One region of the Aerococcus mictus genome, then DNA from elsewhere that is predicted to be linked to it. Evidence: riboswitches for the same ligand, from Rfam matches in the RefSeq annotation. Region 1 holds a riboswitch; the other holds the start of a gene.
The links. A riboswitch is a leader RNA that binds a small molecule or an ion and turns the genes downstream of it on or off. The one in region 1 is predicted to bind FMN.

Region 1 (3,419 bases):
AGAATACTATCCGCGAGTTGATCAACGGTTAGCGGATTGTCTTGGAGTTGAATCCCGGCTTGGTCAGCTAAAACCGCCTTAAATTCTAAACTATCAGGTAGTGACAGGCTATGGTCTCTGAGCCAATCAGCATCAGAAAAGATTTCTTCTGTGGGCCCTTGACGAACCACCGTCCCTTTATTCATCACGACAATATGATTGGCATATTGGGCAGCATCATTCATTTGATGGGTCACTAAAACCACCGTTAACTGGCGTTCCTTATAGAGTCGGTAGAACATGGCCATCATGTCCCGGTGGCCTTTAGGGTCCAAACCAGCCGTAGGTTCGTCCAAGACTAAGACCTGGGGTTCCATGGCAAGGATTCCAGCAATGGCTACCCGGCGCATTTGCCCACCTGATAAGTCGAAGGGCGATTGGTCATATAATTCACTTGGCAAACCAACCAGGTCAAGGGCGTCAATGGCTTTTTGACGGGCTTCTTCCTCACTGGCTCCGTAGTTTAAGGGGCCAAACATGACATCTTTAAGGACAGTTTCTTCAAAAAGTTGCGACTCAGGAAACTGAAAGACAATCCCTACTTGGCTGCGGATGCGCCGTAAGACTTCCCCTTTAGAATTCTTGGTCACCTGGTCTGGCCCAATTTGAACGGTTCCTTGGGTAGGCTTTAAGAGGCCGTTAAGGTGCTTGATGGCGGTTGACTTCCCACTACCGGTATGGCCAATAAAGGCGGTAAAACTTTGGTCGGGAATGGTTAAATTCACATCATGCAAAGACAAGGTTTCAAAGGGAGTGCCTGCCCCATAAGCATAACTTACGCCTTGGAATTCAATTTGCATAAGCAGTCCACCAACCCTTCTTCAGTATAATAATCCTTTTCAAATGAAAAACCACGTTGGGCTAGGGCATTTTTTAATTGCACACTAAAGGGCACGCCCAGTCCCATATCGATCAACCTATCCCCATAAGAAAATATTTCTGCCGGTTTGCCTTCATTAACGATTTCTCCCTGACGAAAAACCAAGATCCGATCGGCACTGGCCGCTTCACTTAAATCATGGGTAATGGATAGGACGGTGAGCTGGCTCTTTTCCTTTAAACGGCGGATAACCTCCATCACTTCTTCGCGCCCTTCTGGATCCAACATGGAGGTGGCTTCATCCAAGATAATCACCCGCGGCTGGAGAGCAATAATGCCAGCAATGGCTACCCGTTGTTTTTGCCCCCCTGATAAGTTACTGGGTTCATATTGGCGATAAGCCGACATGCCGACCTCTTCTAGGGCCCAATTGACCCGCTCGACCATTTCATCGTGTGGCACCGCAGCATTCTCTAAGCCAAAAGCCACATCGTCTTCTACCGTGGCCCCAACGAATTGGTTGTCAGGATTTTGAAAAACTAGACCGATATTTTGCCGGATCGTCCAGACATTGGCTTCATTAAGTGCTAAACCCGCTACCGTAATCTGGCCGGATTCCGCTTCTAATAACCCATCAATTAGTTTGGCCATGGTAGATTTTCCTGAGCCATTATGACCGATAATGGCTACCCATTCTTGGTCAAAGATATCAAAAGAAACCTGTTTGATGGTTTGTTTGTTTTCTTCCTTATCATAGCGAAAGCTAACATCTTTGACAGAGATGATCGACTCCAAGTTGTCTCCCCATTTCTAAAATAAAACCCTCCGTTCTAATTAACGGAGGGGCTATAGTTATCGTATTCACTCTTCTCCTATCAGACTTTACTGTCGGTACTAGAATTACACTAGTTCATTCCTATCAATCCCTTGATAGCTTGCGGACTTTTACCGCCGGTCGGGAAACGCTCCCTGCCCCGAAGATATCTGTAAATCTCTTATTAGTGTAACGGAAGTAGTGCTATATTTCAACTGATTTATCACTTATTATCTTCAATTAGTGCCCGTCCCACATAGTCTGTCCAAGCCTTGACCCCCGCTTTTGAGAAGTGGATGCCATCTTGGCTGAGCCAATCGGCTTGGGCATTTTGATCATAGTAACCAGACCAATCAATTAATTGACAATCCTTCCTGCTATCAGCGGTTGCCTTCAAAGCTTCGTTGACTTGTTGGCGCCAAGGCCGATTGACATGGGTATTGACCAGGTAAATCTTCTTGCCTTCAAAGCGTTTCAATAACTGGTTGATTTGTTGGGAAGTAAAGCCACCATTGGCTCCTAAGTCTACCACCACTTTATCCTGGATCTCATTATCGGCGCTAAAGCTATCGATTAGTTCACCCGCTTGGTAGACTTGGAGTCCCACCTTGGCACAGATATTTGACCGTGGGAAGAGGGCCGTAATCCCCTTAGAGACATCGATCGTTAAGGAGTCTCCTAGGAAGGTAAAACTAAGACCATTCGCCTGGTAGAGGACCTCATTGGAGAAATCACTCACGATGGCTTGTTGGTCTTGGCTGAGCGACTGCCGGTACTTTTCAATATCTTCGTCACTATCACTAGCAATGGTATGCTTTTCCCGGTTGGCCTTTTCAATGGCTTCACGGGCCTCCCGAGCTTCAGCTTCAGACTTGAGGACAACTTCTCCTTTTGGTGCTGTCACTAAGGCAAAGAGCGCAATTGCAATCACCAAGCTAAAGCCCCAAAAGAGAACTTTTTGATACCAGGGAGTCTCCTTAGCTCTCACCTGGCGAAAACCAGTAAACAAGCGTAGCGGCTCTCCTTTAGGCCGTAAATAAATCGGTATTGTCACTAAGCGCTGGTTAACTAGGGCGTCTAGGAGTAGACCAATCACAAAGATCGCTAAGACCTGTAACCACGGTTGCATGGTAAACCAGTTTTGTTGACTGGCATGGGCAGTAAAGACAATATAGATGGGATAATAGGTCAGATAGACGAAATAATTCTTCCGCCCGATAAAGGCCAAGGGCTTAAAGCGAAGAACCTTACCAATAAAGGACTGGTCTTGGACAATAGCCAAGATCAATAAGACTACCAGTAGGTCAAAGACCAACATGCCCCCGTAGTAAGTCCATATGGAAGAATCCGTCAAGAACTTCATCAAGACTGCTAATATACCAGCAGTCACTAGGGCAATTAAGTCTGGCGTCCAAGCGGTCTTAAGCAGCCGATCTGAGAAGCCTATGATTTCTTCCCCCATTAAGAAAGCGATACACCCTAATAAAAAGGAAAATAAGCGGCTATCGGTCCCATAGTAGGCCCGGCTGGGGTCTTGACCCGGAGTAAAGAGAAAAGCCATCCAGGCGACTGACATCAAGGCTAAGACGATCAAGAAATAAGTAAAATGCTGTTTAGTCATCCGCCGCCGCAGTAAGCCATAGATGAAATAAAAGACCACCAGCGACTGTAGGTAGACCCCCAAATACCAGAGATGGGTCAAAAGCGAGGGGTGGAGAAATTCAGCAAAATAGGAAGACCCGATGG
Region 2 (3,419 bases), 800 kb from region 1:
AGGCCCAATTACCCGATTAGAAATTGATGAAATCAGGGGAGTTCAATCGCAAGCCATGATTAAACGTCTCTTATTGCATGACTTGATTGAAGAAGCTGGGCGAAAAGAGGGACCTGGACGTCCGATTCTTTACCAAGTCACTAATTATTTTTATCAATATTTTGGATTGAATTCAATAGCTGACCTCCCTGATATATCATCGCTTTTACCTGAAGATGAGGAAGATAAGAGCTTATTTGATGAAGAAGGAGATAAATAATGGAAAGATTACAAAAGGTCATTGCCCATGCTGGGGTGGCTTCGAGACGTGACGCCGAAAAATTAATCCTTGCTGGCCGGGTGCAGGTCAACGGCCAGGTGGTTACTGAACTCGGCACTAAGGTCACCAAGAAGGACCTCGTTGAAGTTGACCAGGTGCCTATATATAAAGAAGAACCCGTTTACTACTTATTTAATAAGCCGGATGGGGTCATTTCTTCTGTTGCTGATGATAAGGGCAGAAAAGTAGTGGTTGATTATTTTAAAGAGATCCCCCAACGTATTTATCCTATCGGGCGTTTAGATTATCATACGACTGGAGTCTTACTTTTAACCAATGATGGGGAATTTGCTAATTTATTAATGCATCCTCGTTACGAAATTGATAAGGTCTACGTGGCTAAGGTAAAGGGCTATCCTAGTCCCGATGCTCTTAAGCGCTTAGAAGAAGGTCTAGTGATAGACGGGCAGAAAACCGCTAAGGCTAGGGCACGCATTCGGAAAAATAAGGCTGCTAAGGAAAATGCAACTGTTGAGTTGACAATTCATGAAGGACGTAATCGTCAAGTCCGTAAGATGCTTGAAGCAGTTGGCCATCCCGTAAAACGTTTGAACCGCGAACGCTATGGCTTTTTAACGACTGAAGGTCTAGGAGTGGGTGAATACCGGCCATTATTAAAAGCTGAAGTTGAGCGTTTAAAACAATATGCCTTACAAAAATAAAACGCTTGCATTTCTCCTATAATGGGGTTATAATTTATTTGTAAAATTAAATAAATGAAATCTTCGGGGCAGGGTTAGATTCCCGATCGGCGGTGATAGTCCGCGAATCAGTGAGCTGATAGAACTAGTGAAATTCTAGTACCGACTGTAAAGTCAGAATGGGAGAAGATAGTAAATACTTACTAATTAATTCTTTTCATTGAAGACTTTCGGTGAAAGGAATTTTTTATTTTCAAGAAATAACAATTAACCCTGACTGAGAAGAAGAAAGGGGAAATTGTTATGAAAACAAGTACACGTCAGTTAATCGTTACCGCAGTTATGGGGGCTATTGCCTTTATCCTTATGATGTTTTCTTTTCCGATATTGCCTGCTATACCTTTCTTAAAGGTCGATTTTTCTGATGTACCGATCCTATTTACCACCTTTTTGTTTGGACCATGGAGTGGTGCAGGGGCTGCTTTTGTACGGAACTTTTTACACTATATGCAAACAGGTGGTAATGCGGGTTACCCAATCGGAGATATGGCTTCTTTCATAGCTACTCTTTCTTATTGCTTGCCAATTTACTATATTTTACGTAATTATGATCTTCGTTTGAGCAAACAAGTTGAAACGGCTAAGTACTATGTCAAAGTCTGCTTTGCTTTTGCAATCGGTAGCGTGTTAATGACGTTTGTCCTTTCTTTAGCTAACTACTATGTCATTACTCCCTTCTATATGGCTGTGATGAATTTCGAAATTCCTAACATGCAGGAATATATTCTTTATGGCATAGTTCCCTTTAATTTACTCAAGGGTCTGATTATTTCGATAGCTAACTTTATTGTTTTATCGGCTGCCTTACCTGTGGCTAAGCGGCGTTTAGTTTAGTTCAGGGCAGTTATTATTCGCTAGGTAAATCCCTTGCTATTGAAATAAAAAAGACACCAGCTTAATGAGAAGCTAATACTTGCTTGGCTCCTTAAGCTGGTGTTTTTATATGTTTCGTGTTGTTAAGATGGCATTCTTCTTCCTGGACTTTAAGAAAATTTGAGTTGGTTAATCATTTGGTAAATCCAACCTAAATCTTCAGTCGTTAGATCATCCTTTATTGTATGAATGGTTATGCCCTTAAGATTAAATAAGGGGTAGGTGGTTAATAAAATATCAATCCTTGAATGGTCTAGGTCTTCCATAAAGTAAGTATCTGTGATGGGGGTGACCTCAATTAATGAGCCAAAAAACAGGTGGAGTTTTCCACAGATTTCTCCAGTACTGTAAGAACGACCGGTATAAACCGCGATATTTAGGCGTTTATAGTCCTTATAAAAATGATTGATAGTTAAGGGATAAAATGAATAGACATAAGAAAACATAATAGCCGTACGTTCGGCCATTAGTCCTTTACTGAAATAGGATTGAAAACTTTCTAGAATTGGCTGTAGACGGGCGTTAAAGCCGGGAAGGATGAGTTCCCATTTTTCCTTTAAATTACTGATTTCTAAAGCAGTCAACTGCATCTTAGAATAATTTTCATTTTCTTTTAAATCGAGCTTATCCTGGCAGCAATTATAGAGTAATAAAAGCAACAAATCCTTCTTATCTTGGTCTAAAGGACTTAATTGCTGGCTGGTCGTTAATTGATCCAATTCTTTAAAGAAGTTAGCGACGGCTTGAGAATGATCATTTGAAGAACGAATTTCTTCCTGTAAGGCTTGGATAGATAAGTAAGTGGTGTGTGGTGCTAGACCGACTAAGAGTTGACGGACAGCTTCAGAATTGATGGATACCTTTAAGCGATACTCGATATCAAAGATAGTAAATTGGGCCTTTGTGGCGGTTAAGGATTCTTGTAAGCTCGATAGGTCCCTTGGTAAGTAACTGTCTTGGACCAGGTCTTTATGCTTATAACGAATTAAATTGATGGCAAGAATAATGGGGAACAAGGGGTGACTACTATAAAGTCCTAGGCTAGGCATGGAGTGCCTTAAGTAGAGGGAGATTTTGTTAATGTCCTGATGACTCACCTCATTAAAAGGCCATTGGGTTAACTGGTAACCAAATTCAAAAAAATCGTAATAAAATTTCCTTACCTCACGTTCGGGACCCTCAATAGTAAAGGGGTTCATGGTGAGACTGAGACTTGGATAATAACTGGTAAAAAATTGGTTAATGGAATCAATGATGCGATAAAGAGTAGACCGACTAACGAATAACTTTTCGCACATATAAGAAATATAGTAAATTTTTTGACTGAAAATGGTCCGTATTAAAATGAAATAAATACTATTGCTAAAAAAGTAAGGATAAAACGCATTAACCTGAGGCGGGGTAGAAGCAACTAATTTGATGTATTTATATTTCATTTCAAACTGTAGTTTGTCAGGAAAAATTAAAATGAGTTGCTTTAAGTCAGAAATTATTGTCTGTGATGAACAATTAAAATGGTTCTTTAA

Region 2: linked by a shared signal. The riboswitch ahead of DBT49_RS03980 (ECF transporter S component) and the one ahead of DBT49_RS07625 (energy-coupling factor ABC transporter ATP-binding protein) in region 1 are both predicted to bind FMN.

The regions. Positions count from the first base shown of each region.
Region 1 covers NZ_CP132985.1:1,669,327-1,672,745, forward strand. The annotation lists gene DBT49_RS07620 (energy-coupling factor ABC transporter ATP-binding protein) at 1-839, opposite strand, end outside; gene DBT49_RS07625 (energy-coupling factor ABC transporter ATP-binding protein) at 815-1,654, opposite strand; FMN riboswitch at 1,720-1,845, opposite strand; gene DBT49_RS07630 (acyltransferase family protein) at 1,897-3,419, opposite strand, start outside.
Region 2 covers NZ_CP132985.1:867,689-871,107, forward strand. The annotation lists gene scpB (SMC-Scp complex subunit ScpB) at 1-259, shown strand, start outside; gene DBT49_RS03975 (pseudouridine synthase) at 259-981, shown strand; FMN riboswitch at 1,037-1,155, shown strand; gene DBT49_RS03980 (ECF transporter S component) at 1,264-1,854, shown strand; gene DBT49_RS03985 (helix-turn-helix domain-containing protein) at 2,004-3,419, opposite strand, start outside.